3 regions of the Ectopseudomonas oleovorans genome follow, and region 1 is predicted to be linked to each of the others. Evidence: riboswitches for the same ligand, from Rfam matches in the RefSeq annotation. Region 1 holds a riboswitch; each other region holds the start of a gene.
The links. A riboswitch is a leader RNA that binds a small molecule or an ion and turns the genes downstream of it on or off. The one in region 1 is predicted to bind cobalamin.

Region 1 (6,863 bases):
GCTCCAGCACATCACCGAGGCACAGGCGCTCGCTGAGGCCGGCCGGGGTCTTGCGGGCAAAGGTCTTGAGGTGGCCGGTCAGCGCCGCCATGCGCTGCAGCAGGCCATCGATACGCTGCAGACCATCGCGCACCGCTTCCGGCCGACCACTGTCGAGCAGCAGGCGCAGGCTGCCGAGCTGCATCTGCAGGGCGGTCAGCGGCTGGTTGATCTCGTGCGCCAGCGCCGCCGACATCTGCCCCAGCGCGGCCATCTTGGCGGCATGCACCAGGCCTTCCTGGGCCTGGCGCAGCTCGGCGGTGCGCAGGGCCACCTCGCGCTCCAGGCGCTCGCGGATGCCGGCCTGCAAACGCTGGTTCTTGCGCCGCTGGAAGAGGAACAACAGCAGGAAGGCGAAGGTCATCCATACCCCGGCAGCAGCCAGGCGATAGCTGAGGCGAGCATCGGCCAGGTTTCCGGGATCGCTGAGCAGATGCAGCGTCCAGCCTTCATCGGGCAACGTCATCCGCTGCCAGAGGTAATCGCGCGCCCCATCGGGGCCGTCCATACGCGTCCAGGCCGTCTCGTCGTCGATGTAGCGATGAACCCGGCTGGGTAAGGGCTTGAGCGCCTGCTCGGCGTATTTGCGCACGTCGATCAGCTCGGCGCGCGCCTGGTCGTCCAGGGCCTGCAAGGTACGGAAACGCCAGGCCGGACGATTGCTGAGGATCGCCACCTGGTGACTGTCGGCCACCAGCAGCACGCCGGGCTGGTCAACCCATTCGCGCTGCAATTCCTCCAGCTCCAGCTTGACCACCAACACACCGATCAAGCTGCCATCCTCGTCGCGTACGACATGGGACAGGAAGTAACCGGGTATGCCGGTGGTCACACCGACAGCGAAGTAACGGGCACCACCTTCGCGCAGCGCATTCTGGAAATAGGGACGGAAGGCGTAGTTATTGCCGACGAAGCTGCTCCAGTCGCGCCAGTTGCTGGCCACTAGGGTTTCGCCCTGGGCATCTAGCAAGTACAGGACCGTGGAGCCAGCGGCGGCGTTGAGGCGCTCCAGGCGCTGGTTCAGGGCCAGCCGTAACTGGCGATCATGTGGCGCGCGCAGCAGGCTGCGGATGTCGCTGTCCAGCGCCAGCACCTCGGGCACCGAGCTGAAGCGTTCGACCAGGGTGCGAATGGATTGGGCATAAAGCTGCAACTGCCCGCGCGCCTCGACGCTGCGCTCGTCCCAGGCGCGCTGCTCGGCATAACGCCCGCCCAGCCACAGGCTCACCAGCAAGCCGGCGGCAATCACCAGAACGGTGAGCAGTACGCGGTAACGATGCTGTTGCGGCAAGGGCATAGGCGGCTCGCGGGATCAATACGAGCCGCATGTTACTCCATCACGAATACAGGTCAGCACGGGTCCACGGCAGATCATGACCGCCGTCATCGCGCGGCTTCACCGCCAGGATCTGATGCAGGTTCATCCAGCCATGCTGGAAGCCATAGGCGCAGCCAGCCAGGTACAAACGCCAGATGCGCAGCGACTTTTCCGGCACCCACTGCGCGGCGGCTTGCAACTGTCGCTCCAGACCCTGGCTCCACAACTGCAGGGTGCGCGCGTAGTGCAGACGCAGGCTCTCGACATCGACGATCTCCAGCCCGGCCTCGCTAATCGCCTTGCTGATGGTCACCAAGTGCGGCAGCTCACCTTGCGGGAACACGTAGCGGTCGATGAACTCACCGGCGCCACGACCGACCGGACGGCCGTCGGTGAAGCGCGAGGTGATGCCATGGTTCATCACCAGACCGCCGGCCTTGACCGCGCCGAACAGACGCTGGCAGTACAGCGGTAGATTGGCGTGGCCGACGTGCTCGAACATGCCGACGCTGACCACCTTGTCGAAGCGGCCGTCCTGCGGCAGGTCACGGTAATCCAGCAGCTCCAGGGTCACGCGCCCTTCCAGGCCTTCCTCGGCCACGCGCTGCAGGCCCAGCTCCAGCTGCGCCTGGCTGAGGGTGATGCCGTAGACCTCGACGTCGAACTCGCGCGCGGCAAAACGCGCCAGGCCGCCCCAGCCGCAACCGACGTCGAGCAGCCTGTCACCCGGCTGCAGGCGCAGCTTGCGACACAGGTGGCGCAGCTTGGCCTGCTGGGCCTGGTTCAGGTCTTCCTGGCCGGTTTCGAAGTAGGCGCAGGAGTAGACCATGTCGCGGTCCAGCCACAGGCGGTAGAACTCGTTGGACAGGTCGTAGTGGTAGCTGATGGCCTCGGCGTCGCTGCGTTTGTCGTGGGCGGCGTATGGCTCAGCTGGTGTGGATTCATCCCCGAGCAGCGCCGTGCTCAGCGCATCGCCAACCTCGATGGCCTCCTCGATGGGGCCTTCCAGATCCACCCGTCCCTCGACATAGGCAGCGCCCAATGCATCCAGGCTGGGATGGGCCAATTGCGTGACCAGCGAGGGATCCTTCACCACCAGCGTCACCCTGGGTTTGGGCCCAAGGTCGATCTGCTTGCCGTCCCATAACTTCAGGCGCAGCGGTAGTCGTAGATCACGAAGTGCGGTGGGCAGTTGCGCGAGCATGGGCATCCCTCCTGGCCAGGAGTCTGTGTTATGGAGACTAGCTTAGATGACCTTTGCGCCCTTGCAGCAGTTCGATCCTGGCGACTAGCGGCGCCTGAGCAGGGCTACGAAGAACGCTCCGCCAATGGCGGCGGTGACGATGCCGATGGGCAGATCCTGCGGCGCCAGCCAGGTGCGCGCGGCGACATCGACCCAGACCAGGAACAGCGCCCCCAGCAGCGCCGCCACCGGCAGCACGCGACGGTGCTCGGCGCCGACCAGAAAGCGCGCCACGTGCGGCAGCATCAGCCCGACGAAACCGATGGCGCCGGACAGCGATACCAGCACGCCGGTGAGCAGCGAGGCCACCACGAATACCAGCAGGCGCACCCGCCGTGGCTCCAGGCCCAGGCTCACCGCGCTCTGCTCGCCGGCCATCAGCGCGTTCAACGCGCGGCCCAGGCCGAGCAGCACGACCAGCGCCAACAACAGGCACAGCGCCGGCAGCCAGAGCAGCTCCCAGCGCGCCAGACCGAGGCCGCCGAGCATCCAGAACAGCACCGAGCTGGCCGCATGCGGGTTGCCCAGGTACAGCAACAGGTTGCTCGCCGCCATCATCACGAACGACACCGCCACTCCGGCCAGCAGCAGGCGCTCGCTGTGCAGCCGACCACCGCGACTGGCAATCGCCAGCACCAGCAGCATGCTCGCCATGGCGCCGACGAAGGCCGCCAGCGGCAGGCTGAGCATCCCGGCAAACTCGCCCAGGTAAAGCACCACGAGCACCGCACCGAAGGCTGCGCCAGAGCTGACGCCAAGCAGGTGCGGGTCGGCCAGCGGGTTGCGCGTTACCGCCTGCAGCGCCGTACCCACCAGCGCCAACCCGGCGCCCACCAGCGCGCCGAGCAGCACCCGTGGCGCGCGCAGTTGCCAGACGATACTGTCCTGGCCGACGCTCACCGCCACTGCGGGCTCGATGCCGAACAGCTGCCGAGCGAGTATTGCCAGCACGCGCTCCAGCGGCACCTGAGCCGCGCCGAAGACCAGCGACAGCGCACAGGACAGCGCCAGCAATACCGCCAGGCCGAGCAGCAGCAAGCGAAAACGCGTCACTGCGCGAAGGCCTCGGGATGCAGCGCGGCAGCCAGGGTTTCGATGGCGGCGACGTTGTCCAGGCTCGGTGTGACGGCGAGATAGGAGAGCACCACGAAGCGCTGCTGGCGAATCGCCGTGACGCCCTGCAGCGCCGGGTGCTGCAGGAGAAAATCGCGCTTCTGCGCCGCCGTGCGTTCGCCATAATCGACGATCAGAATCAGCTCCGGGTCCTGCTCGACCACGGCCTCCCAGCCCACCTGCATCCAGTTGGCCGCTACGCCGTCCATCACGTTGCGCCCACCAGCCGCGGCGATCAGCGACTGCGGCATACCCAAACGGCCGGCACTGAAGGGCAGGTCCTCGCCGCTGTCGTAGACGAACACCCGCGGTCGCGTCGGTTGCTCACCGAGCTGCGCACTTACCGCCGCTACCCGCGCCTGCATGCCCTGTACCAGGGTCTCGGCACGATCCTCGACGGCGAAGATGCGGCCGAGGTTGCGCAGGTCGTTGTAAACATCGTCCAGGCTGGCGACGCGGCCAGGCGTGACGTGCGCGCAGGACTCGCTCAGCTCGTACACCGGAATGCCGAAGCGCGCCAGGCTGGCCGGGGTGACCTCGCCGCCGATGCGCATCCCGTAGTTCCAGCCGGCGAAGAAGAAGTCGGCGTCGGCATCGAGCAGATTCTCCAGCGACGGATAGCGTGCGGCCAGTTCGGGCAGCCCATCGAGCTGCGCCTGCATGGCCGGCTCGACGGTCTTCCAGCCGCTGATGCCGCTGTAGCCGACCATGCGCTGCCTGAGGCCAAGATCCAGGAGCATGGCGGTCAGGGTGATGTCGTGGCTGACCGCCCGCTGCGGCGGCTGCTCGATGGTCACCTGACGGTCGCAACTGGTGACGGTGACGGCCCAGGCGGGGCTGGCCAACGCCAGCAGGATCGCGCCAATGAGAGTAGGAGCGAGCTTTGCTCGCGAAGCTTCTGTCGTTCCCCAAGGTTCGCGAGCAGAGCTCGCTCCTACAGATGCAACCGTGCGTAAACGCTTCATCAAACGATCCAGGTAATACGCGGATGACCCGCCAGTGGATGGGTATCGACCAGCGCCTGCAGGCCGAACACCTGCTGCAGCAACTCGGCAGTGAGCACCTCAGCGGGTGTACCGACGGCCACCAGGCGTCCCTTATCCAGCACGCAGAGGCGGTCGCAGAAGGCCGCCGCCAGGTTGAGGTCGTGGAAGCTGGCCAGGGTCGCCAGGCCCAGCGCCTTGATCTGCCGCAGCAGTTCCAGCTGGTAACGCGGGTCAAGGTGGTTGGTCGGCTCGTCGAGGATCAACAACTGCGGCTGCTGTACCAAGGCGCGGGCCAACAGCGCGCGTTGTTTCTCGCCACCGGACAGTCGCGCGAACGGCTGTTGCGCCAGGCCGCCGAGGCCAACGCGTGCCAGCGCCTCGTCGATCAGACGGCGATCCTCGGCATCGTCGCCATCGAACAAGCCCTTGTGCGGCGTGCGCCCCATGGCCGCCACCTCCTCCACACGCAGGCCGAAGTCCTGCGGAAATTCCTGCAGCACCACGGCCACGCGCTGCGCACTCCAGCGCGGCGGGCGTTGCCACAGCGCCTCGCCGCCCAGCTCGACGCTGCCGCTGCACGGCCGCTGGAAGCGATAGGCGCAGCGCAGCAGGCTGGTCTTGCCGCTGCCGTTGGGGCCGATCAGCCCCAGCAGCTCGCCGTCACCAACGTCCAGGTCGATGCCGTCGAGCAGCGGACGCTGGCCATCGGGCGACCAGGCCAGCGCCTGAATACGCAAACGCGGAGTCATCAGAAGCTGTAATCCGCGGTGACGAAGAACGAACGCGGCGCCCCCAGATACCACTGCTCGCCGTCGCTGCTGGCGCTGGTGGCGTACTGGCGGTCGAACAGGTTGTTCAGTTCCAGGCCCAGGCGCACGTCCGGCAATGCCTGCCAGGCGACGTTGGCGTCGACCAGCTGGAAGGTCATGGTGCCGGCGCCGACGTACTGACGGGTGCCATCGTACAGCTGCATGGTCGCCGCATGGCCAGTGAAACCGCGCGCCGACAGCGCGGTGCCGCCATTGCCGGGCGAGCCGATGCTGCTGATACCCGGCGTGCGCGTCACAGCATCCTGCACGCTGCGGTTGTTGCGTTCGCGCACCTCCGCGCCGCTGAGGCTGGTGGTGCTGGCCGGTGTTTGCAGCGCCGACAGCTCCAGGCGCGAGCCGGACGTAGTATGCGTATGCAGATCGCTCTCGCCTTCCTCGACAACGTGCGCCTGGACGGTGACGTCAGGCAGATCGACTGGTGAGGCGCTGGCCATGGCTGAAGCAGCCAATAGCAACGCGAACGATGCACAGGTTTGGAACAGGGGATAGCGCGCCATATTGCTTCCATCGCAAAGAGAAAAGGCACGGCAATCCGATGGAAATGCGCAACAGCAGACAGGGGCACGGGGCGCCCTACTGGAGTCAACGCCCGCCCACCGCGGGTTGCCAGACACAAACGACTCCAGGCCGGTCTCCGGGCTTGCGAGGGTCATGAACGCATCGCCTTCCCATGCGCGGGGCGCACAGTGGCGTATCGATGCGGTCGCTCGCTTACCGTTGCGGGGGCAGCGTCGGACTTCAACCGACTTCCCGTTTCACCTCACGCGCGGCGGCGTGAGACACCTGAAGCGGGGCGGATATGACCACCCACACCCGCTCAAGTCAAGGCGCGGGGGCAATTGCGGGAGGCGCTTTAGCGGCGACTGCTCGTAGCCTGGATTGGCCGCAGGCGTAATCCGAGTTGCTAATTGTTGCCCTGCTCATCGATGCGCAACTCCGGCAACGCCCTACCCGCCACCAGGCGCTCATCGACTAGACGGATCACCGCCGCCTCGTCCTTGATGCCGTACCACTCGCCCTGTGGATAAAGGCTCGCGGTCGGGCCCAGGTCACAGGGAAACTGGCACTGGCTGCGGGTGATATGCACACCGCCCTCGCACTCCAGCTTGCCAGCGCTCTTGAGCCGCTGGCGCAGGGTTTTCCACAGGCCCAGCGCGCCCTTGCGCGTGCAGCGCGGGCCATTGCACAGCAGCAGGCGTTGGGCGTGTGGCGGGATCTGCGACCAGGCGTGGTGCGCAGGCACGGGCGGCACGTCACTGCAGGGCAGATGCGCCTGACGATGCGCCAGCAGTGCGCCCAGGCCATCGAGCCAGGCATCTTCCATGGCGCTGCAA
Region 2 (6,863 bases), on a different contig from region 1:
CGGTATCGACCTGCTGATCGTCGAGCCGCAGCGCCTTGACCAACTCGGCGAGGCCTTCGTGCGTATTGGTGAGCGAGTGGGCCGGGCGGAGCAGGGTGAGCGGCTGGCTGACGAGTTTCGGGCTCAGTTGCAGGCGCTGCGCCAGCACTACCGGCGTGAGCAGCCCCTGACGGTGTTCTATCAGATCTGGTACCAGCCGCTTTACACCATCGGTGGCGAACAACTGATCGGCGATGCCCTGCAGGTGTGTGGCGCGCGCAATCTGTTCGAGGACCTGCCGCAGCCGGCGCCGCAGATCAGCGTCGAGGCGGTACTGGCGCGTGATCCCGATGTGATTCTCGGCGGCAGCAATGCCGAGCTGAGCGCCTGGCAGGCCTGGCCGCAGTTGCATGCGGTGCGCCGGGGGCAGGTATGGGCAGTGCCGGACAAGGGCCTGGAAAGGCCCAGTCGGCAGATGCTGGGCGCCATCGAGCAGTTATGTGAGCGGATGGCGGTTGCGCGGTAGCCCCTTCAGGCGGTGCGCCGTGCGCACCAAGGTCAGAGTTGCGGCGTCCAGGTGACGGCGAACAGCGCGGTACGCCCGGCGCTGTTGTAGCCGAAACGGCCATTGGGTGTGCTGTAGGTCGCTTCTGCGTAATCCTTGTCCAGCAGATTATCCAGCTTCAGGCTCAGCCCCAGTTCCTCATTGGCCTGCCAGGCGGCGCGGAGGCTGAGCAGGCCATAGCCGCTCATCTCGATGTCGTTGTCGGCATCATCATAGCGACCACTGATCGCACGCCAGCCTGCGCCCACCGACACATCGCCAAAGCGGCGGTCGAGATCCAGGCTCAGCGTGCGTTTGGCCCGGCGCAGCAGGGTATGGCCGCTGTCGCGGTCACGCGGGTCGATCAGGGCTAGAGCGAGATTGCCCTGCCAGCCGAACAGCTCCTGCTGCACGGCGGCCTCGAAGCCATTGATCCGCGCAGTCTGGATGTTCTGTGGAATGAAGCTTTCGTCGAAGACGATGGCATCTTCGATTTCGGTTCGATACACGGAAGCCTGCAACGATCCTGTGTCGCTGTAGCGGCTGCGCCATTGCAGCTCGTAGCTCTTGGAGCGCTCGGCTTGCAGGTCGGGGTTGCCGTACGACTGATCGTAGAGATCATTGAAAGTTGGCGCTCTGAAACCTTCGCTGTACGACAGGATCAGGTCGTTGGCCCTGTTCAGGGGCAGGGTCAGCGCCGCGTTCCAGGTGTTCTCGCTGCCGAACTGCTGGTTATCGTCGTGGCGCAGTCCCAGCTCGGTCGAGAATGTATCGCCGCTGTAGCGGTGTTGGACGAAAGCCGCGCGGTTCCAGCGTGAATCCTCCGCGAAGTCTGCGCTGCTGTGCAGGCGATCCTCGTACCAGTCGGCGCCAGCCAGAATTTGCTGGTGGTCGGTGAGGGTCAGGGTATTTACCCAGCTCGCCGAGTCGCGATAGGTGGTATAGGTAAAGAATGAATCGGTTGACGCCAGCGGCGAGTCATCACCCGTGTCGCGCTGGTCTTTACTGTGACCCATTTCCAGGCGGCTGCTCCAGCGGTCGTTGAGGCGGCCGTCGATGAACCCGGAAAGGCTGCTGACCTGAAAGTCCGTTGTCGGTAGCAGGCCGGTAAAAACATCGTCGTATTCAACCTGCCCGCGCTGATCGAGAGCACTAAAGCCCACCTGCAGATCGTCATTGAAACTGTGCGACAGATTCAGGCTGAGCGAGCGGTTGCGATAGGCGTCATCGTCGCTGTTGGCGCCTAAACCGTCGCGGGTGGCGTCGATGCCGGCCGTCTCGTCCAACGCTGCGCTGAGGTTAAAGCGCGTACGTTCGTCACCACCGGCGAGACCAAGGCTGCGCTGGTACGTGCTGTCGCTGCCTGCCGCCAGGCGCGCGTAAGGCTTGAGGCCGCGGCCATCGCCCTGACGAGTGAAAATCTGAATCACCCCGCCAATGGCGTCGGAGCCATACAGCGCCGAACGCGCGCCACGTACCACTTCGATACGCTCGATCTGCTCGGGGGCGAGAAACTCCAGGCTGCTGGTGCCGCTTGAGGCCGCCGCGATACGTTGCCCGTCGACCAGGACCAGGGTTTGTGCCGTGCTGGTGCCGCGCAGGAACACACCCGTCTGGCTGCCAGCACCGCCAGTGCGGACGACGCTGAGGCCGGGCACGCGCTCCAGCAACTCGGCGACGCTACTGACCTGCAGACGTTCGATGTCGTCCCGCTCGAACACCGTGGTGGCGGCGGTGGCCCGCGCTTGCGGTTCGGCCAGGCGCCCGGAGGTGACGACCAGCGGCTCGGCCACGTAGGGCTCGGCGGCCAGCGAGAGACCTGGCATGACGGCGATGGCCAGAGCCAGACGGGACAGTTTCATTCTCTTTCCTCAACGGTCGGCAGACGGTCGAGGAGGGCAGGCGCAAGCGCAGGACGGCGCTTGACCGTGCTGCCCTCCGCAACACCGGTCGCACCGCCTGGGCCGGTCTCCGGGCTCTCGACCCAGGTCCGCCTTCTCAGGCTTGGCCCAGTGGCTGTTGGACGTGGCGCAAGCTCAGCACTTGCAGTCGATTACCGTTGCGGGGGCAGCGCCGGATTTACACCGACTTCCCGTTTAACGCCGCTTGCGCAGCGCACCCTGGCGGAACATGAATGGCGCGCACCTTAGTGCGCACGCATATGAATGACAAGCAAGCGCCGCTCATTCAGCGATGAGCGGGCTTCATGCTCAGGCCTGAAGCAAACTCAGACGCTCACGTACCGCGCGTTCGATCCCTGCTTCGTCGAGGCCGCACTCGGCGAGCATCTGGCTCGGCTTGGCGTGCTCGACGTAGTAGTCGGGCAGGCCCAGGTGCAGCATCGGCAGCTGGATGTTCTCGGCGGCGAAGAATTCGCTGACCGCGCTACCGGCGCCGCCCATGATGCTGTTTTCTTCGATGGTCACCAGCAGCTCGTGGCTGCCTGCCAGCTCGCGCAGCAGCGCTTCGTCCAGCGGCTTGACGAAGCGCATGTCGACCACCGTGGCATCCAGGGTTTCACCGACGCGCAGGGCTTCGGCCAGTTGCACGCCGAAGGCCAGCAGGGCGACGCCCTTGCCCTGGCGGCGCACCACCGCCTTGCCAATTTCCAGCGGCTCCAGGCCGGCATCGAGCGCTGCATTGGGGCCGGTGCCACGCGGGTAGCGCACCGCTGCCGGGCCGTCGAACAGGTGGCCGGTGGTGAGCATGCGGCGCATCTCGTTCTCGTCGCTCGGCGTCATCACCAGCATGCCGGGGATGCAGCGCAGGTAAGACAGGTCGAAGCTGCCTGCATGGGTCGGACCGTCTTCGCCGACCAGGCCGGCGCGGTCGATGGCGAACAGCACATCGAGGTGCTGCACGGCGACGTCGTGGATCAACTGGTCATAGGCGCGCTGGAGGAAGGTGGAGTAGATCGCCACCACCGGCTTGGCACCTTCGCAGGCCATGCCGGCGGCGAGGGTGACGGCGTGCTGCTCGGCAATGGCGACGTCGAAGTAGCGCTCGGGGAAGCGCTCGCTGAACGCCACCAGATCCGAGCCTTCCTTCATCGCCGGAGTGATGCCGACCAGGCGAGCGTCCTGCTCGGCCATGTCGCACAGCCACTGGCCGAACACGTTGGAGTATTTCGGGCCGCTTGGTTTCTTCGGTGCGGCGACCGGGGTCACCGGTTCCAGCTTGGTGATGGCGTGATAGCCGATGGGGTCAGCCTCGGCCGGGGCGAAACCCTTGCCCTTCTTGGTCACCACATGCAGGAACTGCGGGCCGTCGAGGTCGCGCATATTGCGCAGGGTGGTCACCAGGGTGGGCAGGTCGTGGCCGTCGATCGGGCCGACGTAGTTCCAGCCCAATTCTTCGAACAGGGTGCCGGGCACCAGCATGCCCTTGGCGTGTTCCTCGACCTTGCGCGCGATTTCCCAGGCGCCGGGCAGGCGCGAGAGGATCTTCTTGCTGCCCTCGCGCATGCTGGCGTAGGTGCGGCTGGAGATGATCTTGGCCAGGTAGTTGGACAGGCCGCCGACATTCTTGGAGATCGACATGTCGTTGTCGTTGAGGATCACCAGCATGTTGGCGTTGACGTCGGTGGCGTGGTTGAGCGCCTCGAAGGCCATGCCGGCGGTCAGGGCGCCGTCGCCGATCACCGCCACGCTCTTGCGCTTCTCGCCCTTGAGACGGGCCGCGATGGCCATGCCCAGCGCCGCGCTGATGCTGGTGCTGGAGTGGCCGACGCCGAAGGTGTCGTACTCGCTCTCGCTGCGTCGCGGGAAGGCGGCCAGGCCGTCCTTCTGGCGCAGCGTACCCATGCGTTCGCGACGACCGGTGAGGATCTTGTGCGGGTAGGCCTGGTGGCCGACGTCCCACACCAGGCGGTCATCGGGGGTGTCGAAGACGTAGTGCAGGGCGATGGTCAGCTCGATCACACCGAGCCCGGCACCGAAGTGCCCGCCGCTCTGGCCAACGCTGTAGAGCAGGTATTGGCGCAGTTCGTCAGCGAGGGTTTCCAGGTCCGCTTCGGCCAGGCGGCGCAGTTCGTCGGGCGTGTTGGCGCTGTCGAGCAGCGGCGTCAACGGGCGCTCGCGGGGGATCTCGTGGAAAGTGGTCGGCATCAGACGAATCGTTATAGGTGTAAAAGATGCGGCAGTTTACCTGATGCCGGGAAAACAGCCCAATCTGCTGACCACATCGGCGTTACCGGTAGTTTCGTGCGAGGAAATCCAGCAGCAGGGCGCTGACCCGTGCGCCGCATTCGGCCTGCAGCCAGTGGCCGGCGCCGGGCAGGTCGTGGCGTTCCAGGTGCGGCACCTTGTCGCCCATGCGCTTGAGCGCTGGCGCCTCGAAGCGGCCGACCGGGTCGTTTTCCCCGAGCAGGAACAGCGTCGGCTGCTCCACCTGCAGCCCGGCCAGATGCTCGGTGCTTTGCCAGTTGCGTTCGAAGTTGCGGTACCAGTTCAGTGCGCCGCGAAAACCGTGGCGCTCGAAGGTGCGCAGGTAGTGGGCGAACATCGCCTCGCTGCACCAGGCCGGCAGTGGCAGGTCGTCCGGCATGCCGTCGAACAGTCGCGCCTTGGCTGGTTTGTCCGTTGCCAGCAGGGCATCGCCGAGGCCGCCGAGCAGCAGGCGCAGGCTGCGGCCGATGTCCTCGTCCAGTTCGGCCTCGGCCACGCCCGGCTGCTGGAAGTAGAGGATGTAGTGGAAGCGCCCGGCGTAGGCCTCGCGCATCATCTCGATGGCGGGGCGTTTCGGCCGGCCACCGAAGGGCACCGACAGCGCGCCGAGCACCTTGACCCGCTCGGGCTCCCGCAGCGCCAGGTGCCAGGCCACCGGCGCGCCCCAGTCATGGCCGATCACTGCCACCTCACGCTGCTCGAGCATGTCCATGGCCGCCTGGATATCACCGCACAGAGTGATCAGGTCATAGGCCGTCGGATCGGCCGGCGCGCTGCTGGCGCCATAGCCGCGCATCTCCGGGGCGAACACCCGGTAGCCGGCGGCGGCCAGCGCCTCGATCTGTGGATGCCAGGCGTACCAGCATTCCGGGAAACCATGCAGCAGCCACACCGGCTTGCCGTGCTCGAGCCCGGCGCTGTACAGGCTCAGTTCGATGCCGTTAACGGCGAGCAGGCGATGGTCGATGTGCATGGATAATTCCTTGGCTATGTCTGAGTTAAGTGTTGGGGGGGTAAAGGGCCGTAGGGTGGGCCGGGCGGCGCTCCCTACAAGGCTCCGAACCTTCCCCGGAACTGCTTGGCAACAGCTAACGCGGATATAGCCAATTCCTTACCAGGTGTCGACGAAGGGACGTTTCTTGCCGTCGCGCCGGGTCGGACGCGGCGCCGCATTGAGGCCGCGTCCAGCCAGCGCAACGGCCTGGTCGGCCTTGCGTGTGTGCAGGCAGGTTCCGTCATCTTCGGCATATACCGCCACGCTGCGAATACCGAGGTCGGCGCAGGCCTGGGCGATACGGATGGCGATCTCGCCGCGGTTGGCGATCGGTAGGGCGGGGAAGGGCATGGCGGCTCCGGACGTCATGTCGTTATGGAGCCATCTTAGGAGGCTGGTCGCAGGGGTAAAGCAAGCCTTATGCGGCGATCATGCGGTCATAGATGATAATGATGGAGCGGGGTGGCTATCGCGGCTGAAGCCGCTCCCACAGCAGCGGCCTAGTTGCGTCGTTCGACGATGTAGCGCGCCAGCTCGCGCAGCGGTTCGGCGCTGTTGCCGAACGGGCACAGCACGTGCAGGGCCTGGTCGCGCAGTTCCAGTGCGTAGTCCTTGGCGGCGTCGAGGCCAAGCAGGGCGGGGTAGGTGGGCTTGTCGTGGGCTTCGTCCTTGCCCTGCGTCTTGCCCAGGGTGGCGGTGTCGCTCTCCACGTCGAGGATGTCGTCCTGTACCTGGAAGGCCAGGCCGATGGCGCGGGCGTATTGCAACAGGGCCTTGTGCGCGAGCTCGTCGATGTTGCCACTGGCCAGGGCGCCGAGCGCCACGCTGGCTTCGATCAGCGCGCCGGTCTTGTGCCGGTGCATCACTTCCAGCGCCTGCTGGTCGAGCCTCCGGCCGACCGAGCCAAGGTCGATGGCCTGACCGCCGACCATGCCGGCCGGGCCTGCAGCCTGGCTCAGCAACTCGATCATCTGCAGGCGCGTCTCGGCATCCTGCGGATTGCGCCGGTGGTCGGCGAGCACTTCGAAGGCCAGGCTTTGCAGACCATCGCCAGCAAGGATGGCACTGGCTTCGTCGAAGGCCTTGTGGGTGGTCGGCTGACCGCGACGCAGGTCGTCATCGTCCATCGCCGGCAGATCGTCATGCACCAGCGAGTAGGCATGGATCAGCTCCACCGCAC
Region 3 (6,863 bases), on a different contig from region 1:
GCCTGCCGCGTTCTACTCGTGAGCTGAGTGCGATGCGTACGCCAGATGTTCGTCGTGACGCCCTGCAAAGTGGTGATCTGGTGTTCTTCGCCACCAATGGCGGGCGCGCTGTCAGTCATGCCGGTATCTATGTGGGGGATGGGCGTTTCGTGCATGCGCCGTCCAGTGGTGGCACGGTTCGTCTGGACAGCCTCGATAACGTCTACTGGCAGCGTGTCTATCTCGACGCCAAGCGTGTTATCACTCCAGAGCTTGCTCGCAACCCCTGAGCTTTCGTTTATGGCCGACCCCATTCGCCTGCCGCCTCAACCTGAGGCCTGCGAGTTTTGTGCACGGCCTGTGGCCTTGACCCGCCATCACCTGATTCCCAAGTCACTACACGACAAGGCTTACGTACAGAGGCGGTATCCTCGTCAGGAACGAATTACCGCCACGCTGTGGCTCTGCCGTGCTTGTCATAACCAGATCCACCGGCTGTTCAGTGAAAAGGAGCTGGCGCTGACCTTCAACAGTCGCGAGGCCTTGTTGGGAGATGAGCGCCTGCGTACCTTCGTCGAGTGGCTGGCGAACAAACCGCCAGGTTTCACACCCAGGCATTGAGTGGCGTTGGCGTTGACGCGCAGGGCTGCCAGCCTCTACCCTGCGCGCCTTGCTTCAGGTGCCCCGAGTCGCTGTGAGTGGCGGCCAAGGGGTGAAACAGGGAAGCCGGTTCCAATGCCGGCGCTGCCCCCGCAACGGTAGGTGAGTCAAACGCTGCTTAAGCAGACCGTGTGAAAACGTAGCGAGCGAAGGTCAGGCAAGGCAAAAACAGGCGAAAAATGGTCGGAGTCGCGCTCGACTTTACGAGCTGTAAATGAGCATTTTGATCGGACTCGCGCACGAGACTGTTTTTAACGCCGCATGGCCGAGCGCAGTAGTTTTCACGCAGTCTGCAAAGCCACTGTGCTATGCACGGGAAGGCGCGGCGTCGAACCCATGGTTCGCTCACAAGCCCGGAGACCGGCCTGTCGCAGTTTCACGGCATCGCGGAGGGCGCTGTCCGGCTAACGCTCCGGTTTGACCGGGGTGTTCGTGTTTTTTCGTCTTCCGCTCGCCTGACCAGCCATTGGCGCCTGGATGAGTGCGTGCGGATCATCGCGATTCTTCCTCATTGCCGTTCGTACTGTTCGATGAACAGGCGGCGCGGGTGCCTGACGTACAGGAGCACAGCATGAGCGAATCGACCGACCGCGATGCCCGCCACAAGGCGCGCATGCAACGCAAGAAAGCCCTGATCGACGAAAAGATCGCCCAGGCCCAGGATGAATACGGCCTGCTGCTGGTGCACAGCGGCAATGGCAAGGGCAAGAGCAGCAGCGCCTTCGGCATGGTCGCGCGCGCCCTGGGTCATGGCATCAAGGTCGGCGTGGTGCAGTTCATCAAGGGTGCGGCCAGCACCGGTGAAGAAACCTTCTTCCGCCGTTTTCCCGAGGAAGTCAGCTATCACGTGATGGGCGAAGGCTTCACCTGGGAAACCCAGGATCGCCAGCGTGATATCGCCAAGGCTCAGCAAGCCTGGGCGGTGGCCCAGCGCCTGCTCAGTGATGAGTCGGTCGGCCTGGTGCTGCTGGACGAGCTGAACATAGCCCTCAAGCATGGCTACCTCGAACTGGACGCGGTGCTGGCCGATATCGAAGCCCGGCCGCTGTTGCAGCATGTGGTGGTGACCGGGCGCGGCGCCTTGCCTGGGATGATCGAGGCGGCTGACACCGTCACCGACATGAGCATGGTCAAGCACGCATTCAAGTCCGGGGTAAAAGCACAGAAGGGCATCGAATTCTGATGACCACACGTCACTGTCCGGCACTATTGATCGCCGCACCAGCTTCCGGTCAGGGTAAGACCACCGTCACCGCCGCGCTGGCGCGCCTGCATACGCGTCAGGGGCGGCGGGTTCGGGTGTTCAAATGCGGCCCGGACTTTCTCGATCCGATGATCCACGCCCGCGCCAGTGGCGCGCCGGTGTATCAGCTCGATCTGGCCATGGTCGGTGAGGCGGAAAGTCGCCGACTGCTGTGGCAGGCCGCCGGCGAGGCGGACCTGATCCTGATCGAAGGGGTGATGGGCCTGTTCGACGGCAAACCCTCGGCGGCCGATCTGGCACGCCACTTTGGCGTGCCGGTGCTGGGGGTGATCGACGGTGCGGCGATGGCGCAGACCTTCGGCGCCCTGGCCCACGGGCTTGCCACCTTCCAGCCTAACTTGCCCTTTGCCGGGGTGCTCGGTAACCGCGTTGCCAGCACGCGCCACGGCGATATCCTGCGTGATGCGCTGCCAGCGAGCATTCGCTGGTTTGGCGCCTTGCCGCGTAGCGCCGCGGTGGAGTTGCCCAGCCGCCATCTGGGGCTGGTGCAGGCCGGCGAGTTGGCCGATCTGGATGCACGCCTGGACGCCGCGGCCGATGCGCTGGCGGCCAGTGCCAACGTCGACCTGCCGCCTGCGGTGAGCTTCGCCGCGCCGCAGTTCGATGAGCTGGCGCCGCTGTTGGCTGGGGTACGCATCGGCGTGGCGCGCGACGCGGCGTTCGCCTTTCTCTATCAGGCCAATCTCGATCTGTTGCAGGCGCTCGGCGCTGAGCTGCATTACTTCTCACCGCTCGCTGATCGTGAGCTGCCGCAGGTGGACAGCCTTTATCTGCCGGGCGGTTATCCGGAGCTGTACCTGGCCGAGCTGGAGGGCAACCAGCCCATGGCCGCGGCGATTCGTGCTCATCACCAGGCCGGCAAACCCTTGCTCGCCGAATGTGGCGGCATGCTCTATCTGCTTGATGAACTGCGCGACAAGCAAGGTGCCAGCGGGCGCATGCTCGGCCTGCTGGCGGGCAGCGCCGCCTTGCAGCCACGGCTGACCGCCCTGGCCTTGCAGCAGGTGACGCTGCCCGAAGGCGAGCTACGTGGCCACAGTTACCATCACTCGCGGCTGGAAAGTCCCTTGCAGCCTCTGGCGCTCGGTCGCTGCCCGAACGGCAAGCCGGTGGCTGAGGCGGTTTATCGCCTGAGGCGACTCACGGCCAGCTATATCCACTTCTACCTGCCGTCCAACCCGGAGGCGGCCGCCGCGCTGTTACGTCCATGAGCGAGCATGCCTTCAGCCATGAGGAGCGCGCGGCGGTGTATCGCGCCATCGCCGAGCGCCGCGATATGCGTCATTTCAGCGGCGGCGAGGTGCCAGCCGAGGTCCTGGCGCGGCTGCTCGAAGCCGCCCACCACGCGCCGAGCGTTGGCCTTATGCAGCCTTGGCGCTTTGTGCGCGTCAGTGACCCGCAACTGCGTGAGTCCATTCATGAGCTGGTGGAGGCCGAGCGGGTGCGCACTGCCGAGGCCCTCGGCGAGCGCAGTGACGAGTTCATGCGGCTGAAGGTCGAAGGTATTCGCGACTGCGCCGAGCTACTGGCGGTGGCGCTGATGGAGGGCCGCGACGCGCATGTCTTTGGACGACGCACCCTGCCGGAAATGGATATGGCCTCGGTGGCCTGCGCCATTCAGAATCTGTGGCTGGCTGCGCGTGCCGAAGGGCTCGGGCTCGGTTGGGTATCGTTGTTCGACCCCGAAGCGGTGGCCGCATTGTTGGGCATGCCGGCCGGTAGCAAGCCGGTAGCGCTGCTGTGCCTGGGGCCGGTTCAGGCCTTTTACGAAAAGCCGATGCTGGTGGAGGAGGGTTGGGCCACGCCCCGACCGCTATCGGAGTTGTTGTTCGAGAATCGATGGGGATCATCTGGTGAGTGAACGATGAGCCTGGCGCTGATCACCTGCGTCGGCGTGGCGCTGGACGCCGTGCTGGGCGAGCCCAGGCGCGCGCATCCGCTGGTCGCCTTCGGTCGCCTGGCAGGGCGCCTGGAGCAGCGCTTCAACCCGGCCGGTGGCGGCTGGCGCAGCCATGGCGTAACGGCCTGGTGCCTGGCGGTGCTGCCGCTGACCCTGCTTACCTGGCTGTTGGTGCACCTGACCTCGCTTGGCTGGGCGGTGGAGATCTTCGCTCTGTACTTCGCCCTTGGCCTGCGCAGCCTGTACGAGCATGCGCAGCCGGTGGCCCGCGCGCTGCGTCTGGGTGATCTGCGGCTTGCGCGTGAGCGCGTCGGCTGGATGGTCAGCCGTAATACCGCCGAGCTGGACGCAACCGGGGTGGCCCGTGCTGGCACCGAATCGGTGCTGGAGAACGGCTCCGACGCCGTGTTCGCCGCCTTGTTCTGGTTCATCGTCGCTGGCGCGCCGGGCGTCGTCTTGTACCGTCTGAGCAACACGCTCGATGCCATGTGGGGCTATCGCAACGAACGCTTCGAGCGTTTTGGCTGGGCCGCGGCGAAGATCGATGATGTGCTCAATTACATCCCGGCGCGCCTGGTGGCGCTGACCTATGCGCTGCTTGGGCGTACTGCCCTGGCCCTGCGCTGCTGGCGCCGGCAGGCGCCCTTGTGGGACAGTCCCAATGCTGGCCCTGTTATGGCCGCTGGTGCCGGAAGCCTGGCCATTAGTCTGGGCGGTGCAGCGGAGTATCACGGCGAGGTGCATGAACGCCCACAACTGGGCGAAGGCCCACCGCCGCGGGCGCGGGATATCGAACGGGCGATGAACAGGGTTATCGCTGGGGTTGGCTTGTGGCTGTTATGCCTGATCGTCTGGGAGGTGCTGGGTGCTTGAACATGGAGGTCGTCTGCGCGCAGCGTCGCAGCGCTATGGCATCCCGCTGGAGGACTGGCTGGATCTGTCCACCGGGGTTGCACCCTACGGTTGGGATCTGCCGGCCGTCCCTGGTTCGGCCTGGGCGCGCCTGCCTGAAACGGACGATGGCCTGGAGCAGGCCGCGCGCGATTATTACGGCGCCGTCAGCCTGCTACCGGTAGCAGGCTCGCAGGCGGCGATCCAGGCCCTGCCACGTCTGCGCGCGCACAGCAGCGTGGGTATCCTCGCACCGACCTATGCCGAGCACGCTGCCGCCTGGCGACGTGAGGGGCATCGGGTGATCAAGCTGAGCGAGGGTTCGGTGCATCGCGCGCTGCCGCACCTGGATGTGTTGCTGGTGGTCAACCCGAACAATCCGACCGGCCGCCTGATCGAGCCGGCGCGCCTGCTCGACTGGCACAATGAACTGGCCGAGCGCGGCGGCTGGCTGGTGGTCGACGAAGCCTTCATCGATTGCACGCCGGAGCACAGCCTGGCCGCCTACAGCGACATGCCGGGGCTGATCGTGCTGCGCTCGTTCGGCAAGTTCTTCGGCCTGGCCGGTCTGCGTCTGGGCTTTGTCCTGGCCGCACAGGCCTTGCTGGATGAGCTGGAGGCGCTGCTCGGGCCCTGGGCCGTCAGCGGCCCGGCGCGCAGCGTGGCGCTCAGCTTGTTGGTCGATGGTGAGGGGCAGCGCCGCCAGCGTGAGCGCCTGCTGGCTGACGGCGAGCGCCTCAAGGCGCTGCTGCGTGACTGTGGCTTGCCGTCGACCGGTGGCTCATCGCTGTTCCAGTTCTGCTGCACCCGTCGCGCCGTGCCCTGCGCCGAGCTGCTGGCGCGGCGCGGCATTCTGGTGCGGCTGTTCGCCGAGCTGGACAGCCTGCGCTTCGGCCTGCCGGCCGACGAATGTGGCTGGTTGCGTCTGGAGCAGGGGCTGCTTGAGTGCGCGCCGATGCTGGCGAACCTCGAGGAAACGCCCTGATGCCGACCTTGATGGTGCAGGGCACCACCTCCGACGCCGGCAAGAGCACGCTGGTGACGGCACTGTGCCGCTGGGCGCGGCGCCAGGGCATTTCCGTGGCACCGTTCAAACCACAGAACATGGCACTCAATTCCGCCGTGACCGCCGACGGCGGCGAGATCGGCCGCGCGCAGGCGGTGCAGGCACAGGCCGCCGGCCTGGAGCCGCACACCGACATGAACCCGGTGCTGCTCAAGCCCAACAGCGACATGGGTGCCCAGGTGATCATCCACGGTCGCGCCATCGGCAACATGCAGGCGCTGACCTATCACGGCTACAAGCCGGTGGCCATGGCAGCGGTACTGGAATCCCATGCACGGTTGCTGGAGCGCCATGAACTGGTGCTGGTCGAAGGCGCCGGCTCGCCCGCCGAGATCAACCTGCGCGCCGGCGACATCGCCAACATGGGCTTCGCCGAAGCGGTGGATTGCCCGGTGATTCTGATTGCCGATATCGACAAGGGCGGCGTGTTCGCCCATCTGGTCGGCACCCTGGAACTACTCAGCCCGAGCGAGCAGGCGCGTGTCCAGGGCTTCGTGATCAATCGCTTTCGGGGTGACATTGCGTTGCTCAAACCGGGGTTGGACTGGCTCGAGCAGCGTACCGGCAAGCCGGTGCTCGGCGTGCTGCCGTATCTGATGGATTTCCACCTGGAAGCCGAAGACGCCGTCGATACCCGCCAGCAGGCCAAGGACGAACAGGCCTTGCGCGTGGTGGTGCCAGTATTACCGCGCATCAGCAACCACACCGATTTCGATCCGTTGCGCCTGCACCCACAGGTGCAGCTGACCTTCGTCGGGCCGGGGCAAGCCATTCCCCCGGCGGATCTGATCATCCTGCCCGGCTCCAAGAGTGTGCGCGCCGATCTCGCACGGCTGCGCGAGCAGGGCTGGGACGCCGCCATTGCCCGCCACCTGCGATACGGCGGCAAGCTGCTGGGTATTTGTGGCGGCCTGCAGATGCTCGGCCGGCAGATTCACGACCCGCATGGCCTGGAAGGCGCTGCCGGCAGCAGCGAGGGCCTCGGCCTGCTGGATTTCGAGACGCTGCTTGAGCCGGAAAAACAGCTGCGTAACGTCCGCGGTCGGCTGTGCCTGGAGCAGGCTGATGTCAGCGGCTACGAGATTCATGCCGGCGTCAGTCGT

Region 2: another riboswitch for cobalamin. It lies ahead of N5J71_RS06725 (TonB-dependent receptor domain-containing protein); the one in region 1 lies ahead of N5J71_RS13585 (TonB-dependent receptor plug domain-containing protein).
Region 3: another riboswitch for cobalamin. It lies ahead of cobO (cob(I)yrinic acid a,c-diamide adenosyltransferase); the one in region 1 lies ahead of N5J71_RS13585 (TonB-dependent receptor plug domain-containing protein).

The regions. Positions count from the first base shown of each region.
Region 1 is NZ_JAOCLK010000024.1:31,918-38,780, forward strand. Features, by position in the region: gene N5J71_RS13560 (sensor histidine kinase) at 1-1,336, opposite strand, end outside; gene cfaB (C17 cyclopropane fatty acid synthase CfaB) at 1,377-2,561, opposite strand; gene N5J71_RS13570 (FecCD family ABC transporter permease) at 2,646-3,653, opposite strand; gene N5J71_RS13575 (ABC transporter substrate-binding protein) at 3,650-4,678, opposite strand; gene N5J71_RS13580 (ABC transporter ATP-binding protein) at 4,678-5,448, opposite strand; gene N5J71_RS13585 (TonB-dependent receptor plug domain-containing protein) at 5,448-6,026, opposite strand; cobalamin riboswitch at 6,138-6,331, opposite strand; gene N5J71_RS13590 ((2Fe-2S) ferredoxin domain-containing protein) at 6,434-6,863, opposite strand, start outside.
Region 2 is NZ_JAOCLK010000009.1:49,210-56,072, reverse strand. Features, by position in the region: gene N5J71_RS06730 (cobalamin-binding protein) at 1-505, shown strand, start outside; gene N5J71_RS06725 (TonB-dependent receptor domain-containing protein) at 538-2,385, opposite strand; cobalamin riboswitch at 2,469-2,661, opposite strand; gene dxs (1-deoxy-D-xylulose-5-phosphate synthase) at 2,734-4,629, opposite strand; gene N5J71_RS06715 (alpha/beta fold hydrolase) at 4,712-5,662, opposite strand; partial or broken gene N5J71_RS06710 (biotin carboxylase N-terminal domain-containing protein) at 5,858-6,034, opposite strand; gene N5J71_RS06705 (polyprenyl synthetase family protein) at 6,184-6,863, opposite strand, start outside.
Region 3 is NZ_JAOCLK010000012.1:60,574-67,436, reverse strand. Features, by position in the region: gene N5J71_RS08685 (NlpC/P60 family protein) at 1-269, shown strand, start outside; gene N5J71_RS08680 (hypothetical protein) at 280-600, shown strand; cobalamin riboswitch at 640-775, shown strand; gene cobO (cob(I)yrinic acid a,c-diamide adenosyltransferase) at 1,211-1,822, shown strand; gene N5J71_RS08670 (cobyrinic acid a,c-diamide synthase CobB) at 1,822-3,114, shown strand; gene bluB (5,6-dimethylbenzimidazole synthase) at 3,111-3,764, shown strand; gene cbiB (adenosylcobinamide-phosphate synthase CbiB) at 3,768-4,676, shown strand; gene cobD (threonine-phosphate decarboxylase CobD) at 4,669-5,679, shown strand; gene N5J71_RS08650 (cobyric acid synthase) at 5,679-6,863, shown strand, end outside.